DNA from 4 places in the Exiguobacterium sp. s5 genome. Region 4 is predicted to be linked to each of the others. Evidence: riboswitches for the same ligand, from Rfam matches in the RefSeq annotation. Region 4 holds a riboswitch; each other region holds the start of a gene.
The links. Region 4 has a riboswitch for S-adenosylmethionine ahead of mtnK (S-methyl-5-thioribose kinase). Riboswitches for the same ligand answer to the same signal wherever they lie in the genome.
Positions count from the first base shown of each region.

Region 1 (5,275 bases), on a different contig from region 4:
AAGCGATATGGGATCGTGATGGTTGGATGCCCGGCTTTTGCCGCCATGTCATAGTTCAAATCGTGAGGCAAGACGAGCGCGTGCAACTGCTGTTCGTTTAATAGGCGGTCGAGTCCGTCCGTCTTGGCGTCACGTACGTCATCGAGCCGGCGCGTTAAATAGGCCGCCTCGATGAGACGTCCCGACAATCTTTCCGCTTTCTCGAACGTCTTTTGTCCGTGCGGGATCGTCTCAGGATGTCTGTTGTTCCAGTCCATCAAATCCGACAACGTCTCGTACGGGAGCGTCGTCGTGGCCAGGTACGCCTCGATCCCGAGTTTGAACTCGTGGTACAAAATATCGCCTTGGTCGAGCGTATCATGGGCGGGCAGTTCGACTTCGACAAGGTCGATGCCGCTCTGTTTCAACAGCTCGGTCGTCTCACCGTATAATGCTTGTTCTTCTGCTGATAAATCAGCTTTGACGATCCCGACACGCATCCCGACCGCTTGGCGCTCGTCGAGGCACGTCCGATACGGCGGGCCGGCCGGGAGGTTGAGTGTCGCCGGGTCCGCCGGGTCTTCCCCTACCATCGCCTCAAGTGCCCTTACCGCGTCTTCGAGCGTTCGTGCCATCGGTCCCGCCGTGTCTTGCGACCGCGAAATCGGGATGATGCCACTCCGACTGATGAGGCCGACGGTCGGTTTGATGCCGACGATGCCATTGTGCACGCTCGGATGGATGATGGAGCCGCTCGTCTCGCTACCGACAGCGAGCAGTGTCAGGTTCGCTGCGACCGCAGAGGCCGAACCTGAGCTCGAACCTCCGACATCGAGCTTATCCCCATATGGATTGAGCGTCTGCCCACCGACACCGCTCCAGCCGTTCGGCATGCCCTCGGTCAAAAAGTTGGCCCATTCGGACAAGTTCGCTTTCCCGAGGATGATGGCCCCGCTCGCTCGCAGGTTTTGGACGAGATGGGCGTCCCGGCCTGCGAAGTGATGTTCGAGGGCGACGGCCCCGGCCGTCGTCTTCATGAGTCCGGCTGTCTCGACATTGTCTTTGATCAGCACCGGGATGCCGAGTAGCGGCAAGCGTAGCCCGCGACGAAACGCCCGGTCAGCCGACTCGGCCTCGAACAACGCGTCCGGGTTCACTTGAATGACCGCCTTCAGTTTGTCGTTGAACTGGGCGATCCGGGTCAAATAGTAGGCCGTCACGTCACGTGCCGTAAACGTTCCTTCTTTATATCCGCGATGGGCAGATTCGATATCGAGTTCCATAAAATCAAATGTGTCAGTCATATTGATTCCTCCTTTGGTCACTCGATGGTATTCGCTATCGACATTTGATTTCCTGTTTTCGTTCGCCAACGAATGTGTAACTTGGTACACTGAAAGAAAAGGGAGGTTACTATGAACCGTTCGTACGTACTCGTCTTATTGTCCGTCTTTGCCTTGTTCTTCTTACAGTTATATGCCGGGGACGCCCCGTATACGCTACCGCTCTCCATCGTGCTCGTCATCCTGATCCTCGGTGCCACCTTGCTCCAACTACGGCGCAAGCCAAACCGTTGACGCCGCTTCAAATCTGATGGTATGATGCTGTCACCAACTACATATCGATATCTTGAGTGAACGAGAGACCTGGCTCTATGACTTCACAGCAACCTGCTACGGCAAGGTGCTACTACCAGCAAGGCGATTGCCTTGGCCGATATGACAGAGCGCTCATGTCGATGACATGGGCGCTTTTTTTGGGAATGAAGATGAGGGGGACAAGATAATGGAGAAAGCAACATTCGCAGGCGGCTGTTTTTGGTGCATGGTGACGCCATTCGAGGAACAACCCGGCATCGAGTCGATCGTATCAGGTTATACGGGAGGTCACGTCGACGATCCGACGTATGAACAAGTGAAGACAGGGACGACCGGACACTATGAGGTCGTCGAGATCACGTTCGACCCGACGCTGTTCGCTTATGAGCGACTGCTCGAACTGTATTGGATTCAGACCGATCCGACCGATGACGGCGGTCAATTCCAAGACCGAGGCAGTCAATATGCGCCGGCCATCTTCTATCATACGGAAGAACAACGTGTGAAAGCAGAGCAGAGTCGCGACGCGCTCGCGGCGAGCGGACGTTTCCAACAGCCGATCGTCACGAAGATTTTACCGGCCGACACGTTCTATCCGGCCGAGGAGTACCATCAAGACTTCCATAAAAAAAATCCGGCCCACTATAAAGAGGACCGGAAAAAATCTGGGCGTGACGCATTCATCGAACAAGCCTGGTAAGCGAAAGACGGGTCGTCTGACCCGTCTTTTAGCTTTTAGCGATTCCGAGCATGAATCCGGCCACGACGATGAGGCCGATACCCATAAAGACGAAGACACGTTCTTTCGTCGTCTTCTCTTCTTTTAATAGATAGATCCCGCCGAGCGTCGCCACGACGACGTTCAATTGCGACAAGGCGAATGACGTCGCGATTCCGACTTCACCGCTCGACACGAACAGCCCGAAGTTCCCGATCCCCCAGGCGATCCCGGCCAAGATGTTTTTGAACGTCTTCGGATCGAACTTCTTCACATCTTTCTCACGCAGGCTGAACAACAGCGCCGCGACGAACATCCCGACCGACTGTGGCAAGATCGCCGTGATCCCGTCGACCTCGAAATAGTTCGTCAGGACGGCGTACGTCACGTAACCGATACTCGACACGAGCAGAACGAGCAAGCCTTTCTTCAAGGCGCCGCTGCTGTCGCCGTCTTTGTTCTGCTGATACGACGTCAACGCAGCCCCAATCACGATGAGAACGAGCGCCGAAAATCCGAGCCATAGTTCGGTCGTCGTTTTCCAGTCTCCGAGGACGATGACACCGAACAACGATGTACCGAGAAGCTGCATGCCGGTGCTGATCGGCATCGCCTTCGAGACACTTAAAATTTGAAACGATTGGAACTGTAAATATTGTCCGAGTGCCCAAAACGCGCCGGAGATGAATCCGGTCACGATTGCGAGCGTCGTGAACCCGGGATTGAACACGAGTGCGATAATGACTGCCATCACCATCGCCCCGATTGTCGTCCCGATCAACTGTTGAATCGGCTTCCCGCCGACCTTTGAGACGATGAGCGGGATGCTCCCCCACATCAAGGCAGGTAAGAGTGCGAGTAAAATCATTTCCATACATGACACCTGCTTTCGTAATATAACATCATTTGTGATTTTCCCGCGTTCAGTGCTGATTAAACTTTGTTCAAAAAAATTAAAAATAGCCATTGCCAAATGTTTTACTAGGATGATATAATAATTTTCGAACGGGGCATTAGCTCAGCTGGGAGAGCGCCACGCTGGCAGCGTGGAGGTCAGCGGTTCGAGCCCGCTATGCTCCATTATTGAAGTCACCACTCATTCGAGGGGTGACTTTTTTGCGTCGCCGCTCGGTTTAACTCATCCGCTAGCGGGTAATGATTGTAAGACATCATTATTCTAAAGGGGGACTTATCATGGACCGAGCCTCTGTCGAAGAGACCATTTTAGCCGTCATCGACTGTATGCGGGCAAGCAATCATTGTTTCTCAAAATGCTTACAAGAAGAAGACTTGTTGATGGTCGCCGAGTGTATCCGGCTGACGAAAGAATGTTCGGAAGTGTGTGCACTCGCCTTGAACGCGCTCGAGACCGATTCGGCTTTCACCAAACCGATTGGTGCACTCTGCGCCCAGGTGTGTGACACGTGCGCCGTCGAATGTGGCCGCCACTTGCACGACCATTGCCAACGCTGTGCCGAAGCATGTCTCCGCTGTGCCGAAGCATGCCGCAACCTCGTGGCCGCATAATCGCTTTTTAGTCTAACGATATGTTAGACTTTTTTTATACTTGTTTTTACGAGAAAGGGATCAATTATGCCACATTCAATTCTTGCCATCGACGTCGAGACGGCGAACCGCGATAGTCGCAGCATCTGCTCTGTCGGCTGGAGCCTGCTCGTCGACGGTGAAATCATCGAAACGAACCAACTGCTCGTCAATCCGGAGGAAGACTTCGATGCCGGCAATATCCGGGTCCACGGCATCCGGCCAAGCGATGTCTGGGACGCCCCAGCGTTACCCGAGGTGCTCGAACAGCTCTATCCGACGCTGCGGGATGTCGATCTCGTCATGGCACACAACGCTTCGTTCGATATGGGCGCGTTCAAGAAAGCGATCGCCAAATACGATTTATATACGTTTCCGACGATCGAGTACGGCTGTACCGTCAAGTTGTCGAGAAAACTGTATCCAGGTCTGCCGAATCACAAGCTGAACACGATGGCGGAATATTTGAACGTCCCGTTCATCCACCACGATGCGGCTGAAGATGCTCGCGTCTGTGCCCTGCTCATGCGCGACATGATGCAGAAGACCGGGATCCATGATCCGCGTGAACTGCACCGGTACACATCGGTCAAGCTCGGAAAACTCGCTTATTGAACGATATGCATGCCAGACAGGCCAAGACACACGTCTTGGCCTGTTAGCGTTTAAAGATCCATTTTTTCTGGACATAATAACTGACGACGAACAAGAAGCTGTCGACGAACACTTTGATCCACACCTCACCGTCGCGGATGACATAGAACAGCGCATAGACGAGACCGGCCGACAGCGCCATCTGCAATCCGACGAGACCGAAGTATTTCGGCATCGCCCGCTTCGCCTTCGAATGGAACACAATTTTCCGATTGACGAAATAATTGAACAGCGATGACAGGATACGGGCCACGACCGTCGCAATCAAGACGTGCGTCGTCTCGAACCACGGATTCAACAAATAGACGAACAAGGCATAGAACCCGATGTCTAACAGAAATGATGCGACCGATGATAATGAATAGGCCAAAAACATGCGATAGATAAGAATCGAGTCGATCACCGGCCGGAAATGGGACGAGGCGTTTTCTGCCACATAGACGGTTTGAATTGGTGTCTGATGAATCGGAACTTGCAATCGTTTCGTGAACGTCAACATGTTCATCTCGAACTCATAACGGTTCCCCGGCACATCAAGCAATTGTTCTGCATACCGCAGCGGAATCGCCCGGAGGCCGGTTTGGGTGTCCTTCAGACGAAGACCGCTGCCGAGCAACATGACGCCGCGCGTCATCTGATTTCCGAATCGGCTCCGGAACGGGATATCGGACCCTGAAAAGTCGCGGCAGCCCATAATCAAATGATGAGGCCAACGTATGCCTTCTTCATACAGCTTCAAGACGTCGGCCGGCAGATGTTGCCCATCCGCATCGACCGTGAT
Region 1 is NZ_JACSLK010000005.1:160,585-165,859, forward strand. It holds gene KNP60_RS11705 (amidase family protein) at 1-1,283, opposite strand, end outside; gene KNP60_RS11710 (hypothetical protein) at 1,395-1,556, shown strand; SAM riboswitch class I at 1,601-1,701, shown strand; gene msrA (peptide-methionine (S)-S-oxide reductase MsrA) at 1,765-2,277, shown strand; gene KNP60_RS11720 (GRP family sugar transporter) at 2,306-3,169, opposite strand; tRNA gene KNP60_RS11725 (tRNA-Ala) at 3,303-3,375, shown strand; gene KNP60_RS11730 (four-helix bundle copper-binding protein) at 3,490-3,822, shown strand; gene KNP60_RS11735 (3'-5' exonuclease) at 3,889-4,455, shown strand; gene KNP60_RS11740 (bifunctional glycosyltransferase family 2/GtrA family protein) at 4,499-5,275, opposite strand, start outside.
Region 1: another riboswitch for S-adenosylmethionine. It lies ahead of msrA (peptide-methionine (S)-S-oxide reductase MsrA); the one in region 4 lies ahead of mtnK (S-methyl-5-thioribose kinase).

Region 2 (5,275 bases), on a different contig from region 4:
AGAAGTCCATACTTACGTAAAGGAGAAGTGGTTGCCGTGACGGTCACCGTATTCACACATACAAGCTGCAGTTCTTCCCGTAAGACGATTGATTGGTTACGCGAACAGAACATCCCATTCATCGAGAAGAAATTGACCGATCAAGGGATGTCGTTCACCGAGTTCAAAGACATGCTCCGCCTTACCGAGAACGGGACGACCGACCTGTTGTCCGTCCAAAAGAGCGTGTACAAACAAGCGGCGGACCAACTTGACGAGATGTCGCTCCGTGAGCTGTACAGCTTTGTGGCGTCGCACCCCCAAATCTTAAAGAGTCCGATCGTCGTCGACGACAATCGGATTCAAATCGGGTTCAGCGAGAAAGAGATTCGTACGTTCATCCCGCGCCATGACCGAATCGCCGAATTGAAACGATTGCTCGACAACAAATAAGAGCCCTGCCGAAGCAGAGCTCTTTTCTTATGCTTTCTTGAGTCGGGCCGCCAAGCGGTTACCGAACGATTGAATCGATTGGACGAGCAGGATCAAGACGAAGATGGTCACGTACATGACCTCCGGCTCGAACCGGAGATGCCCGTATTGGTAAGCGATATCACCGAGTCCGCCTGCCCCGACGAGTCCTGCCATCGCGGTCGCCCCGATCAAACCGATCGTCGCGATCGTCAAACCGAGCACGATCGATGAGCGGGCCTCCCGGATCAACACGTACCAGATGATTTTACGGGTCGAGATGCCCATCGCCTCATACGCCTCGACGACCCCGCGGTCGACCTCGAGTAGCGCCGACTCCATGAGCCGGGCGATATACGGGGCCGTGAACACGATGAGCGGCAACAGGACGCCTTGGACGCCAATCGTCGTACCCATGATAAAACGGGTGAACGGGAGGATAAAGAATAAGAGAATGATGAACGGGATGGAACGGACGACGTTGATGACGCTCGATAAGATGCCGTAGAAATAACGGTTGGCGAGCCGGCCGTTCGGTCGCGTCAAGACGAGAAGCGTCCCGAGCGGCAGTCCGATCAACGTCGAGATGACGAGCGCGATGCCGGTCATCGTGAGCGTCTGGATCGTCCCCGTCCAAATCAAGTCACCCCAATTTTCCCAAAACTGAAGCATGGTTCGTCACCTCCTTCACTTTCACACCGCTCGCCTCTAAGAAGCGGACGGCTTGATCGGTCTGGGCCTTATCGCCGTCCAAATGGACGAGCAGATTGCCGACGAGACCGCCTTTTAGCTTTTTTATGCCGCCCCCGATGATATTCGGGAGCAAGCCGAACCGTTTCGTCAACTGGGCGAGCACAGCCTGTTCACTCTGATGACCGATGAACGACAAGTTGACGAGCATCCCGTGCGTGCTCAACTCATCAACGACCTCTTTCGGGACATCGAGGTTCGTCTTCAAGAACTTGCGTGTCGTCGCATGCTGCGGGTCCGAGAACACGTCGAGCACGTCCCCTTCCTCGATGATCCGGCCGGCCTCGATGACCGCGACCCGGTCACAGATGCGCTCGATGACTTCCATCTCGTGCGTGATCAAAAAGATCGTCAGTCCGAGCTCGCGGTTGATGTCGAGCAAGAGGTCGAGGATCGACTCGGTCGTCTCCGGGTCGAGCGCGCTCGTCGCTTCGTCGCTGAGCAGGATATCCGGCTCGTGCGCGAGGGCCCGGGCGATGGCGACACGTTGCTTCTGTCCGCCCGAGAGTTGCTCGGGATAGTGTTTCCGATGGTCCGTCAAGCCGACGATGTCGAGGTATTTGTCGACGCGAGCACGGATCGTTGCCTTGTCGAGACCTTCAAGCCGGAGCGGGATGGCGACGTTCTCTTCGACAGTCGCCGTCTTGAGCAGGTTGTAGTGTTGGAAGATCATTCCGATTCGATGGCGGAGTTTTGAGAGCCCACGTTTGTCGAGCTTCGTGATGTCCTGTCCTTCGATCTCGACCTGGCCCGACGTCGGGCGTTCGAGCAGATTGATCATGCGGATGAGCGTGCTCTTGCCGGCCCCGCTTCGGCCGATGATACCGAAGATTTCGCCTTTCTCGATCGTGAGCGAGACGTCGTCGAGTGCGGTGACGGCACCTTTGTTCACCGTGAACGTCTTCGTGATTCCTTTAAGTGCGATCATAGGACCTCCTTAAAACGCCGGGACGATTGAGCCGTTGAACGTCTCTTCGATGAACGTCCGGACCTCGTCCGAGTGATAGTATGATTTGAGTGTCGCGACGACTTCGTCATCCTTGTTATCGGTGCGGACGACGACGTAGTTCGGATACGGGTTGTCGACCGTGTCTTCGTGGAACAAGGCGTCCTCGTTGATCGACAGGCCGGCACCCATCGCGAAGTTCGTGTTGATGGCCGCGAGTGCGACTTCCGGGAGCTGGGTCGGGAGCTGAGACGCCTCGAGCTCGATGAATTCGAGGTTGAGCGGGTTTTCAGCGATGTCGCGTTTCGTCGCCTTGTCCGTCAAGCCTTCCTTCAGCGTAATGAGGCCCGCTGTCTCATACAGACGGAGTGCGCGCAGTTCGTTCGCCGGGTCGTTCGGGACGGCGACCTTGTCGCCTTCTTTCAAGTCCTCAATGTCGGTCAACTTTTCCGAGTAAAGACCCATCGGGAACGCGACGGTCTTGAACACATCGTCGATCTTATAGCCTTTGTCGGACTTTTGCAGTTCTAGGAATGAGAGCGTCTGATAACTGTTCACGTCGAGGCTACCCTCGGCGAGCGCCGTGTTCGGCGTATTATAGTCATTGAACACTTTGATATCGAGTTCGAGGCCGTCTTCGGCCGCGAGTTCTTTCACTTTCTCGGCGATCTGTTGGTGCGGCCCGCCCGTGACGCCGATCGTGAGCGACTCCGTGCTGAGCGCCTCGCTCGCGTCCGATTGTCCGCATGCCGAGAGCGCGATGGCGGCGAGTAATGATGTTCCTGCAAGTACTGTTTTCTGTTTGATGTTCATTTGTTTTCCTCCTCCAAAATGAAAGCCCGCTACTCATTCAGAGTGGCGGGCACGACAAGTCAAAGTCGGACACGCTCATCTCCCAGACGATATCGTCTGTTGGAATTAGCACCATGATCATTACGATCTGGTTGCCGGGTTTCACAGGGCCAGTCCCTCCACCACTCTTGATAAGCAATCGGTCTATTAAGTTGTTATCATCTTACTTTTAATTCTTTTAATTGTAAATAGAAAATTGTAAATTTTCAAAAATTATTTTCAAAAAGTCTTTATCGAGTGGTTCCGGCAACTGTTGCAGTTCGGTTTCCGTCATGACGGAGTCGACCAGTACCGGGATGTCGCCCGACCCGACCCCGAGCGCCTCGAGCGTCGTCGGTGCACCGAACCGTTTCAACCAGGCCTCCAAATACGGAGCATCGGCCGAGCGACGCAACCGCTCCTGGACGATTAGGCCGAAGCCGACCTTGTCTCCATGCAAGAAAGAGTGGGTCGACTCGAAGCGGCTGAGTGCATTATGGACCGCATGGCCCACGGCGACGCGTGTCCCGGCGTCACCAAATCCTCCGACGGCACCTCCAATGGCGAGCACGTGATCGACCGCGAAGCGGACGTCGTCACTATACGACTCAAAAGCGTGCTCGCTCAATTCAAGTTCGACGAGACGCCCGCACTGCTCGGCCAAGACGAGTCCGGTGTTGACGCCGGCGTCAGCTGAGCTGTCACCACTCAAATAACGGGCCTCGTAAAACTTCGCGACCGTGTCGATGACACCGGCCCGAAAGTATTCATATGGTGAGCGCGAGATGACCCGTGAGTCAACGATGACCCGTTCGATGACGACGCGGAACATGTCGTAGCGGTCGTAGCTCCCGTCCTCCTGATAGACGACGCTGAGCGGTGTGAACGCCGCACAGTTCGAGGCGAGCGTTGGGACGACGATGAGCGGGACGTTCCGTTGATAGGCGACGAGTTTGGCCGTATCGACGAGCTTGCCGCCTCCGACGGCGATTAACACGTCGGCGTCCAACGGTTTGAGCCGTTTGACTTCCGAGTCCGTGCACTCCCCGCTGAACCTTGTTGCCGGATAGTCCGCGATGGCCGGAAAGATGGCTCGGACGACGTCATACCCGTTCTGACCGTGCAGGACGTGGGCACGTCGGCCGTCGACTAAGTCATCAAGACGGTCGAGCGCGTCATCGGCGTGGTCATATTCAAGGACGGCCTGACGAATCATGCGCGCACCTCCTCATAGGCGGCAAACAACCGCTCGATTCGTTCGACGGCCTCGTCAATCTTCGGTTCCGGTGAGACGAGACCGAAGCGGACGTATCCGTTCCCTTCCGAACCGAAGAAATAGCCCGGGGTGACGGCGACACCGGCTTCATGCAGCAGTTTCCGCGAGAACGACTTGGCATCACCCTCAGGCACTTTCGCCCAGACGAAGAACGAGCCTTCCGGCGGTTCGACGGCCCAGCCGGCCCGGTTCAACCCGTCGATCAGGCGATCACGCCGTGCCTCGTACAGTCGTGCCAAGTCATCGCGAATGGTACGGGGCGCCTCGAGCGCAGCGACAGCCGCCGCCTGGATGGCCGAGAACACGCTGACGTGGACGTGGTCCTGATACGTGTTGATCGCCTCGATGATGTCCGCGTTCCCGACGGCGAAGGCGACGCGCCAACCGGACATGTTGAACGCTTTCGACATCGTATATACCTCGATGCCGACTTCTTTCGCCCCTTCCGCCTGCAGAAAGCTAGGCGGGACATGGCCATCGAATCCGATGCTGCCGTATGCGAAATCGTGGACGACCATCAAGTCCCGCTCCCGGGCGAAACGGACGGTATCGTCAAAGAAAGCGGGTGAGGCGACGGCTCCCGTCGGATTGCTCGGGTAGTTCAAATACATGAGTCTTGCATCTTGCGTATCGAGCGTCTCATAGTCCGGCAAGAAGCCGTTCTCTTCCCGGAGGACGAGGTCACGGACGACGGCACCGGCGAGTCGTGCCCCCGAGATGTAATCAGGATAGCCGGGATTCGGTAGCAAAATCCCGTCGCCAGGTTCGAGCACACATTGCGGCAACGTGATGAGACCAGATTTTGAGCCGATGAGAATCGCTACTTCTGTCTCGGGATCAAGTTCGACTCCATACTCATTCAAATAGAACGTCGCCACTGCTTGCTTCAGGCGGGCCTGACCGCGGAACGGACCGTATTGATGGGTCGAGGCATCAAGGAGCGCCGTCTGAAGCGCGTCACAGATCGGCTCAGGCGTCGGCAAATCCGGCGTCCCTTGACCGAGTCGGATGATATCGCGACC
Region 2 is NZ_JACSLK010000005.1:111,147-116,421, forward strand. It holds gene KNP60_RS11445 (Spx/MgsR family RNA polymerase-binding regulatory protein) at 37-432, shown strand; gene KNP60_RS11450 (methionine ABC transporter permease) at 460-1,122, opposite strand; gene KNP60_RS11455 (methionine ABC transporter ATP-binding protein) at 1,094-2,128, opposite strand; gene KNP60_RS11460 (MetQ/NlpA family ABC transporter substrate-binding protein) at 2,138-2,959, opposite strand; SAM riboswitch class I at 3,032-3,136, opposite strand; gene KNP60_RS11465 (iron-containing alcohol dehydrogenase family protein) at 3,177-4,193, opposite strand; gene KNP60_RS11470 (aminotransferase class I/II-fold pyridoxal phosphate-dependent enzyme) at 4,190-5,275, opposite strand, start outside.
Region 2: another riboswitch for S-adenosylmethionine. It lies ahead of KNP60_RS11460 (MetQ/NlpA family ABC transporter substrate-binding protein); the one in region 4 lies ahead of mtnK (S-methyl-5-thioribose kinase).

Region 3 (5,275 bases), on a different contig from region 4:
AAACCGCGCGTCGCGCTTCGACGCTTCCGCTTCACGTATCCTTGGAACGCCATCACGTCTTTCTTGGAGATTGCCATCCCAGCCGGTGTTTACTTGGCACTTGGTGGTGTGACCGGTCTCGGCTTCTATTCTCAAGACTCGTTCCTGCCGCTCGCCGGTTTGATTCTGGCCATCATCTTGAACACGGTCGTGCAAAAGTATCAAGTCGGTTGGTGGTTCCGCGTCGACATCCCGGTCCGCGATTTTCTGAGCATCGCGTTTTATACGTATATCGTCAGTCTCGTCTTCATTTTGGCGGCCTCGTTGTTCCGGGAGACGAATTTACTCGTCGTCAGCAGCATCGCTGCCGCGTTGACGTTCTTCATCAAGCGGCTCATCATCCAAAAAGGCCGGCAAGACGCCTTTAAATCGTTGATTGAACAGTATGATGAGGCAAAAGAAGCCGTGTCGTTATCGCAGAGCGAGGCGCAAGCCATCGAAGTGTTTCTCAGTCAATGTGAGCGGCTCAATCACTATGACGAAGGGTTCGTCGAGTTTAAACTGTTCGACCGTACCCTGTACTTTGATTTGAAGACGCGTCAGCCGATTGACCGTCACATCGTGTTCGATTTGCTCGATCACGCTTATCCGAACGAAGCCTCGGTCGAATATGAGATGCGCTTCGAATGGGACGCACCACTGTCGAACGAATTTGACGACGACTATCATAGTTTCATCTCGGTTCGGTCCGAGGAGATCGAAGGGATTCGCACGTGGCTCGTCATGACGGGTGAACACGTCTATGGGTATCCCTCGACCATCCAACGTGAAATCGTCAAACTTCTCAAGTCGTTCAACCGGACGATCAGCCGTTGCCATGAGCGCGACCGTCTTTACACGGAAAGTCGGACCGACAGCTTGACGCTGCTCGCGAATGCACGCGCGTTTTACGAATACGGGATTCAACAAATCTCGGACGGTTCGATGTATCCGATTTCGGTCGCGATGCTCGACATCGACTTTTTCAAAAAAATCAACGATTTGCACGGACATCAAGTCGGGGACAGTGTGCTCCAAGAGTTTGGACGGCGGATTCGCCAGGCACTCCGCACCGAAGATTTTGCCGCCCGTTACGGCGGTGAAGAGTTCATCTTGCTATTGAATCGTTGCGATGTCGAACAGGCAATCGAGATCGCCGAACGGATCCGGCAACAAATCGAGAACAAACCGTTCCACGTCGACGGAATCGATATCCCCGTCACCGCTTCGATCGGTGTCGACACGATTCAGGCGTTCGGTGACAAACGCCTCGACGATACGATCCGTAACGCTGACCGGGCCCTCTACGTCGGCGGGAAGTACGCCGGACGCAACCGCGTCGCCCATTACAATTTCTTAACGACCTGACTCACCCCCACGTTCACCGCGTGGGGGTTTGCTATTGACAAGCGGATTTGAAACAGGTACGTTAGGGAACGTGTCTTATAATTAAATATCACAACTTTTTTATCAAGAGAGACTGAGGGACTGGCCCAGTGACGTCTCGGCAGCGGGTAACCTGTGCCAAATCCAGCGAGCAGTCTGCTCGAAAGATGAAAAAAGTGTTTTCTTGTAGAGAGAGCCTTTTTTCAGAAGGCTCTCTTTTTATTTTATGAATGAGGTGAATCGATTGGAACAACCGACAGCTAACAAATGGGCACTATTGCCTTTGCTCGTCTTCCTCGTCTTCTTTATCGGGGCAGGCATCTACTATAACGACTTTTATAAATTCCCGGTCCTGATCGCGGCGTTGATCGCGGTCATCGTCGCGGCGATGATGACGAAAGGCAGCGTCACTCAGACGGTCGAGCGTGTCGCCCAAGGTGCGGGGAACCCCGGCATTTTGATCATGGTCTTCATCTTCTTGCTCGCCGGAGCGTTCTCGAGTGTCGCCGAAGCAATCGGCGCAATCGACGCGACCGTCAATGCGGCGCTGACATTTTTACCGTCCTCGCTTCTACTGAGCGGTTTATTCGTCATCGCGGCTTTCATCTCGATGGCGATGGGAACGTCGACGGGCACGATTGCCGCCCTCGCCCCGATCGCGCTCGGTATCCACGAAGAAAGTGGCGTCAATATCGCCATCGCGGCGGCTGCCGTCGTCGGTGGTGCCATGTTCGGGGACAACTTGTCGTTCATCTCGGACACGACAATCGCTGCCGTCCGGACCCAGCGTACCAATATGCGTGACAAATTCCGAACCAACTTTTGGATTGTCCTCCCGGCCGCCCTTATCACAATCGTCCTCTTATCGGTGTTATCGAGTGGAGAATCGACTGTCGATGCAGCCGCGTTCGAATGGTATAAACTCATTCCATACCTCGCCGTCATCGCTCTCGCCTTGACCGGGTTGAACGTCATTCTCGTTTTGCTTGGCGGGATTGCCTTGACCGGCATCATCGGTTTGATCGATGGGAGTTTGGCTGTCACTTCATACGTCACGGCTATGGCAGACGGGATGATGGGTATGGCCGAGATTTCGCTCTTGACGCTCCTCATGGGCGGACTCGTCGGACTCATCTCGCATAACGGCGGGCTCACTTACTTGCGTGACGCGCTCACGTCGCGGATTCAAAAACGTGCCGGTGCCGAATGGAGCATCGCCGGGCTCGTCAGCGCGACGAACGTTGCGACGGCGAACAACACGATCTCGATTCTCGTGGCCGGTCCGCTCGCCGCCAATATCGCCGACACGTATGACATCGAGCGAAAGAAATCAGCGAGTGTGCTCGACATCTTCTCGTGTGGCGTCCAAGGCCTGTTGCCTTATGGGGCACAGCTGCTCATCGCCGCCGAATTGACGAATACGGCGTCACCAGCGCTCGTCCCGTATATGTTCTATCCATTCCTGCTCTTCATTTGCGGAGGGCTGGCCATCGTCTTTAACTTCCCGCGTTTCAAAAAGCGCGCCTGACCAAAACGACCCTTTGAAGCACTAGCTTCGAAGGGTCGTTTGACGTTTCGTTTCACGTTCACGTTGAAGTTGTTCGTTGCGTTTTTTGAAGGCGCGCCGCTTGAGCAATTCCTCGAGGCCACGGCTGATCGCCCAAAGAACAAACAGTAACAGTCCAAGCATCGATAAGCGGAACGGACTTTGAATAAACTCTTCCCACTGGTCACCAATGACCGAAAAAATCAAGACGACAAGCAGTTTCCCGAACCCCGCCGCCATGATGAATGTCCGAAGCGGCATTTGAATGAGGGCAAGTAAGTATGTGATCAAACTGACCGGGATGAACGGGAGCGAATATAAAAACCCAAGCGAGATCGGGCTCATATGGTTGATGCGTTCCAGCCAATATACCCCTTGTTTATGTTTTTCGAGCCACCGTGTCATCGGTTTACGGAATACGTAACGGACGGCTGTAAAGACAAGAATCGTCCCTAGTAAACTACCGACCCAAGACAATAACGTCCCGAGCAAGAACCCATACGTGGCCGCGTTCGCCGAAATGATGAGGACGAGCGGAAGAAATGGAAAGATCGCCTCAAGGAACGGCGCCCCTAGTCCTGCCCATGGGCCTCCCGGAAGCTCTTGCAGCCATTCAATCAGTTGGATAATCCATTGTTGGAGTGATGTGAGCATATCAGTTTCCACCTTCGACTTTCATTAATACCTTTTACCCGATTTCGCTCAGGAAGACGCATCCCCCTGCACGCCAGTAAAAAAAATAAAAAGTATTTGCGAAATTTCGCTGTGATATCTATCATATAATATGGACTTGTGGTTGCAGGCAAGTCCGCTCGTCGAACGACACAACCCAACGTTCGTTTTCCTGCAAAAAACTGAACACAGGGGAGTAATAACATGGAAACAAAACCAATGCGGGTCTTGCTGTACTATAAGTACGTCAACATCGAAGACCCAGAAACGCTCACACAAGAGCACCTCAAGTATTGTAAGGACCTTGGCATCAAAGGACGGATCTTGATTTCTTCCGAAGGAATCAACGGAACGTGCTCTGGGACTTGGGAACAGACCGAGCAATACATGAACGACTTGAAAGCGAACCCGCTTTTCAGCGATATCGAGTTCAAAATCGATGAAGTCGAAGAGCATGCGTTCAAAAAAATCTTTGTCCGTCATAAGAAAGAGCTTGTGACGTGGCGCTTTGATGGTGAGTTCGACGTTCCTAAACAGCACGGTGCGTACCTCGAACCGGCAGAATGGAAAGAGATGATGAATCGCGACGATGTCGTCATCCTCGATGTTCGTAACAACTACGAGTACGATCTTGGTCACTTTAAAAATGCGATCAAAATCGACGTAGAGGCTTCTCGTTACATGCCAGATTGGCTCGAAGAGAACAAGGACCTCTACGAAGGGAAAACCTTACTCACGTACTGTACCGGAGGCGTCCGTTGCGAGAAATTTACCGCATATATGCGTGACCAAGGTCACGACAACATTTTCCACCTAAAAGGCGGCGTCGCCATGTACGGCAAAGACGACGCCACGAAAGGCGAAAATTGGGAAGGCGAGCTCTACGTCTTTGACGAGCGCATCAACGTCCCAGTCAACACGGTCAATCCGTCGGTTGTTTCCGAGTGCATGCACTGTGGGACGAAGACGGTCCGTTACGTTAATTGTGCCAACCCGGTGTGTAATGCTCAACACTTCTGTTGTGAAGAGTGTGAACCGAAACAAATGCGTTCATGCTCGAAAGAGTGCCAGGAGCATCCACGTAACCGCTATATCATCGAGAATATCGCGGACAAACTTCAGGAGACTGAAGGCGTCGTCGGGTAACAAAAATCGACCGAGAAGCACTTCGAGCCTATGCTCGAGGTGCTTTTTTTGACAAAAACTTTACGTCTAGTGCCTGAAAGAATCGGGTATAGTGTAGATACCATTGTCAGACAGGAAGTGAATCGATTGCTCTTTAACGAACCTTTACTCGCCGCCTTGCTCGCGTGGTTCATCGCCCAAGCGGCCAAGCTCGTAACCGAACTCATTAAAACACGAGATTTTGAACTTGAAATCATGTTTGCCTCAGGTGGGATGCCAAGTTCCCACTCCTCGACCGTCGTCGCATTGACGACCGTGATCGGGCGTATCGAAGGGCTCGACTCCAGCATGTTCGCGCTCGCCCTGATTTTCGCGACGATCGTCATGTACGATGCGACCGGTGTCCGGCAAGCGGTCGGGTTCCAAGCCCGTTTGTTGAACGACTATTTCAAAGGCATCAAACATGAGACACCGATTTTAAATGAGTTGGTCGGTCACACCCCGTTCCAAGTCATCGTCGGTGCCCTG
Region 3 is NZ_JACSLK010000004.1:295,265-300,539, reverse strand. It holds gene KNP60_RS10600 (GGDEF domain-containing protein) at 1-1,386, shown strand, start outside; SAM riboswitch class I at 1,483-1,578, shown strand; gene KNP60_RS10595 (Na+/H+ antiporter NhaC family protein) at 1,631-2,932, shown strand; gene KNP60_RS10590 (TVP38/TMEM64 family protein) at 2,954-3,604, opposite strand; gene trhO (oxygen-dependent tRNA uridine(34) hydroxylase TrhO) at 3,827-4,768, shown strand; gene KNP60_RS10580 (divergent PAP2 family protein) at 4,886-5,275, shown strand, end outside.
Region 3: another riboswitch for S-adenosylmethionine. It lies ahead of KNP60_RS10595 (Na+/H+ antiporter NhaC family protein); the one in region 4 lies ahead of mtnK (S-methyl-5-thioribose kinase).

Region 4 (5,275 bases):
GTGCGCGTTGGACCGGTTCTTTCAATGCATCGGCGCGTCCATGGTCAATCAAGATGACATCGACGCCTTGCGTCGTCGCCGTGTCGACGTAACTCGCCATCTTCGACAGATCGTTGTCGGCGTTGTACACTTTCACGTTGCCGCCGAACGATTCGACTTGTTCCGTCACCCCATTGATATACTGCGACGAGAACGTCCCAATCGACATCTGCATGATGAGGGCGACGTCGATATCTTTCGGCAACGTCCCGTTCGAGACCGAGACGGGTTTCGTCTCTGCCGTCTTCTCGGCCGGCTTCGATGGAGCCGCTTGCTCGTTCGTGCAACCGACGAGCGCCAAGACGAATGTGAATAATAAAATCAATAGTTTTTTAGACATGAATCGTTCCCCCTACATGATGTGTGATGGCGGTTTCTGTCGGTTCGAATACACCCGCCTCGGTGATGAGTCCGGTGATGAGGTCCGGTGTGGTGACGTCGAACGCCGGATTGAAGACGGTGATGCCGACTGGCGCCGTCGGTTGACCGCCGATATGTGTCACTTCTGACTGGTTCCGCTCCTCGATTTCAATCGTGTCATCCGCCGTCAAATCGAACGTCGAATGCGGCGCCGCGACATAGAACGGGATGCCGTAATGCTTGGCGAGGACGGCGAGCTGCAACGTCCCGATTTTATTGGCGACGTGCCCCGTCCGTGTGATGCGGTCGGCTCCGACGATGATGGCATCGACTCGTTTCGACTGAATCGTCCAAGCCGCCATATTGTCGGTGATGAGCGTCACGTCGATATCGGCCCGGTCGAGCTCCCAGACGGTGAGGCGTGCCCCTTGCAGGAGCGGCCGCGTCTCACAGGCGAAGACGTTGAAGGATACACCGCGTTCTTTTCCAACGTAAAACGGGGCGAGCGCCGTCCCGTAACGCGATGTCGCGATGGCACCGGCGTTGCAAATCGTCAACACGTTCCCCCCGGCCGGCAACACCGTCAGTGCATGCTCGCCGATGGCCCGATACGTATCGACGTCCCGGTCGTACAAAGCGATGGCGCGGCGTTTGATTTCCTCGGCAATCGCCTCGAAGTCGTCCCCGACATTTAAATCAAGGAGCGATTCGATCACGTTTTGCAGATTGACCGCCGTCGGCCGGGTCGCGATCAAGCGGCGTCCGACGAGGTCGAGCCGACGCGTAAAGTCCGGATCGTCGACTAACCGGCCCGCCTCTTTGGCGAGGACGAACGCCCCGAAGTATGCGATGGCCGGGGCGCCGCGGACTTGGAGCGTCTCGATGGCATGTTCGGCCTGTTCAAGCGTCTCGATCGTCACGTAACGCTCTTCGTGCGGCAACAACGTCTGATCCAATACGATGAGTTCGTTCGTCTGCGGATGGAAACGGATGTTTTGGACCGTCATACGCGCACCCCCGACAAAAGCGTCACCAAGTCGTCAATCGATTCGACGCTGTGGCGTTCTTTAATGAGCGCCGTCCCGAGAGCGAGCGCGTCACGTTTTCGTTCGAGCCGCGTCGCTTCCGGCAACGTCTCGAGATCGGCGACACCGGCCAGTCCGACGGCACGGCGAATGAGCTCGCAACCGGCGTAGCCGATCGTGTCGCTGAAAATCGTCCGCAACAACTCGTCGACAAAACCAATCGTGTTGAACGGCTCGACGGCGCGCTCAAAGTTGGCCCGAAACGTCTTCTCAAACGTCTCCCACACCGTCAAGACGTCCGTGAAACGCTCGAAGCGCTTGAGTGGGTCATGGAACGTCGACAGCGTCAAATGGGCGATGATTTGGCCGAGGTCGAAACCGAACGGTCCGTAAAACGCGAACTCTGGATCGATGATTTTCGTCTCTTGTTGAGTCGCGAAGATGCTGCCCGTATGTAAGTCTCCATGCAGGAGTGCCTCATGTTTCGTGACAAAGCCGACTTTCAGTTTCGTCACCTCGACTTTGAGCGCTTGGTCTTGCCAAAGGCGTTCGACATCTTCTCGCAGCGCCGTCTCGATGTTGTTCGACTCCGCGTCTTTGAACGGGTCGGTGAAGATGAGTTTCTCGGTGATGTCACACAGTTCCGGGTTGTAATAGTCACGTTCAATCCGCTTCTTCGCGATCGGTCCGGCCGCATAATCCGACGTCGCGAACAGCGTCTCGCCTAAAAATTCCCCAACATGGCGGGCGAGTTCCGGATAGCTCTCCCCGTTCAAATAACCGGTGCGGACAATCTCATAATCAGACAGATCTTCTATAATCGTGTAGGCGAGTGTCCGATCGCTGCCGAGGACGGCCGGGACGAACCGCGGCGCGACCGTCGCAAACTCACGGAGTGCCAACTGTTCAATCCACGCCCGTTCGAGCGTGAGCGGCCAACTTTCGCCGACGACTTTCGCGTATGGGAGCGCCTGTTTGACGATGAGACTCGTTTCGCCTTGTCGGATGCGGAAAACGAGGTTCAAATTGCCGTCCCCGATCTCCTCGCAATGCGTGATGCCTCCGTCTTCGATTAACCCCAACGTTTTCACATGTTCGACGACGGTCTGTTCTGTAAATGGTTGATATGACATAATGTTTTCCCCTTCCTGTACGTTGCCCACAAAAAAAGCCCCTTTCTCCGCGAGAAAGAGGCACAGCCAAACTGGTTGTTCCTCTCATCTGTCAGACATTCGTCTGGTGGATGTAGCACCGTGCCTAGTGGTCGGTTGCTGCGGCGTCATCGGGCCAATTCCCTCTGCCAACTCGCGATAAGAGTGGTTTATTCGATTCGGTGAACTTATGTGCTGAATATTACGGACTCGACGTCACAATTGTCAACGTCATTTTCTCGGTGCACCTTCGTCTTTTTTTGTGCATATATGGAAACAACTTTCCAAAATATTTTTTTTGGAAAAAAAGGAATTGACGATGTGACGATTCTGTGCAAAAATTCAATTAAATTTCACAACTTCAAATCACATTCTTATCAAGAGCAGACGGAGGGACAAGCCCGATGATGTCGCAGCAACCGACCAGAAATGGCACGGTGCTAATTCTTGCAGCGTAAGCTGAGAGATAAGAGTTCATTTTTTTATGATGACCTCTTGCCTCGGCATGGGGTCATTTTTGTTTGCCTGGAAGGAGGAACCATATGAGTATCACTGCCACATATGAAATCAAACGGACGGACGCGGTCGCGACCGTCGCCAACAAGATCGCCCTCGAGCTGACCGTCGGCACATGGACGGACTTGCCTCACTTAGAGCAAGAGCAGTTACAGGCGTTCCGAGGTGAGGTCGTATCAACCACACATACGGACACGACGAGCCGCTTCACGATCCGCTATCCGTTACATAATGTCAGCCCTGACTTTTCATCCATCTTGACGACGACGTTCGGGAAACTGTCCCTCGATGATTCGGTCCGATTAATCGATTTGACGTTGCCGGAGACGCTCGCCTCTGATTTCAAAGGCGCCAAGTTCGGTGTCGACGGGATTCGTGAGTTGCTCGGCGTTCAGGATCGCCCGCTCGTCATGAGCATCTTCAAAGGCGTCATCGGCCGTGACCTCGCGTTTCTCGAGCAGCAACTCCGCGATCAGTTCGCCGGTGGCATCGATATCGTCAAAGACGACGAGATTTTATACGACAACCCGCTCACCCCGTCGCTCGAACGGGCCCGGATCGGAGCGGACGTCATTCAAGCCCACTTCGAGGCGACCGGGAAACGTGTCCTGTACGCCATCACGCTGAGCGGCCCCGTGTTCGGTCTGCGTGACCAGGCGCTCCGTCTCATCGAGGCCGGTGCGACGGCGCTCCTGTTCAACGTCTATACGTACGGGCTCGACGCACTGCGCGAACTCGCGAACGATCCGGATATCCACGTCCCGATCTTGGCACATCCGGCCTTTGCCGGCGCCTTGACCGGATCAATCAGTCATTCGCTTTTGCTCGGTAAACTCCCTCGCCTCGCCGGGGCCGATTTGACGCTCTTCCCGTCACCGTACGGCTCACTTGCGACACCGCGCGACGAGGCGTTCGTGATTCGTGACCAGAGTGCCGAACCACATTGGTCGAAGCCGATTTTGCCGGTCCCGTCCGCGGGGATTCATCCGGGACTCGTCGCCGATATCATTCGGGACTTCGGGACGGATGTCGTCATCAACGCCGGCGGTGGCATTCACGGTCATCCGGACGGTGCAGCCGCCGGGGCTCGTGCGTTCCGACAAGCCATCGCTCACGTACTCGGTCAAACCGAAGGGCAGACGGACGAGCTCGATACCGCGTTGAAGGCGTGGGCGTCACGATGACGGCCCATATCCTCTGCGACTTTGACGGGACGATTACGGCGGAAGACAATATCATCGCGTTGATGAAGGCGTTCGCCCCGCCGGCTTGGGTCGAGTTGAAAGACGCGGTCCTCGAGCAACGGATTTCCATCCGATCCGGGGTCGGTCAAATGTTTCGACTGTTGCCGAGCGAAGCCGCCCCGGCTTACCGTGATTATTTGTTGGAGCGCATCACGCTCCGCCAAGGGTTCCCGGCATTTTTAGAAGAAGTTCGGGTCCATGGCTGGAAGTTTGACGTCGTCAGCGGCGGGATGGACTTCTTCGTGCAACCGGTCTTGGACGGGCATGTCGCCCCCGAGCATATCTTCTGCAACGTCGCCGACTTCTCCGCTGAGACGGTCACCGTCGCTTGGCCGCACGCTTGCGATGAACAATGTACGAACGATTGCGGCTGTTGCAAGCCGACGCTCGCTCGCCGCCTTGTCAATCCCGCCGATCGCTTGATTGTCATCGGCGACTCGGTGACCGACTTCGAGGTCGCGAAGCGTGCCGACTTCGTCTACGCCCGAGGTCAACTCATCACGCTCTGCGAAGACGCAGGCATCCGTTACGCCCCGTTCGAGACGTTTGACGACATCACCCATCACTTGAAGGAGGTTGCCGTATGAGCCTTGCCGCACGTTGGCTCGAACTGGCCGACATTAAAGACGAACTCGCCGCCCGCGACTGGTTCCCCGGAACGAGTGGGAATTTGGCGATTCGCGTTTCCGATGACCCGCTCGAATTTCTCGTCACGGCGAGCGGACGCGATAAACGAAAACGAACACCGGACGACTTTGTTCACGTCGATGCGGCCGGACGCTTGATTGGCAAACAGAACGGTCGTCCATCCGCCGAGACGCTGCTTCACGTCGAAGTGTTCAATCGGACGGACGCGACGTGTTCGCTCCACGTCCATACGGTCGACAATAATGTCATCTCCGAGCTCCATGCCGCCACCGGCGAAGTCATCTTCACCGGC
Region 4 is NZ_JACSLK010000001.1:152,871-158,145, reverse strand. It holds gene KNP60_RS00925 (sugar ABC transporter substrate-binding protein) at 1-379, opposite strand, end outside; gene mtnA (S-methyl-5-thioribose-1-phosphate isomerase) at 372-1,406, opposite strand; gene mtnK (S-methyl-5-thioribose kinase) at 1,403-2,557, opposite strand; SAM riboswitch class I at 2,639-2,741, opposite strand; SAM riboswitch class I at 2,947-3,048, shown strand; gene KNP60_RS00910 (2,3-diketo-5-methylthiopentyl-1-phosphate enolase) at 3,118-4,275, shown strand; gene KNP60_RS00905 (2-hydroxy-3-keto-5-methylthiopentenyl-1-phosphate phosphatase) at 4,272-4,922, shown strand; gene KNP60_RS00900 (methylthioribulose 1-phosphate dehydratase) at 4,919-5,275, shown strand, end outside.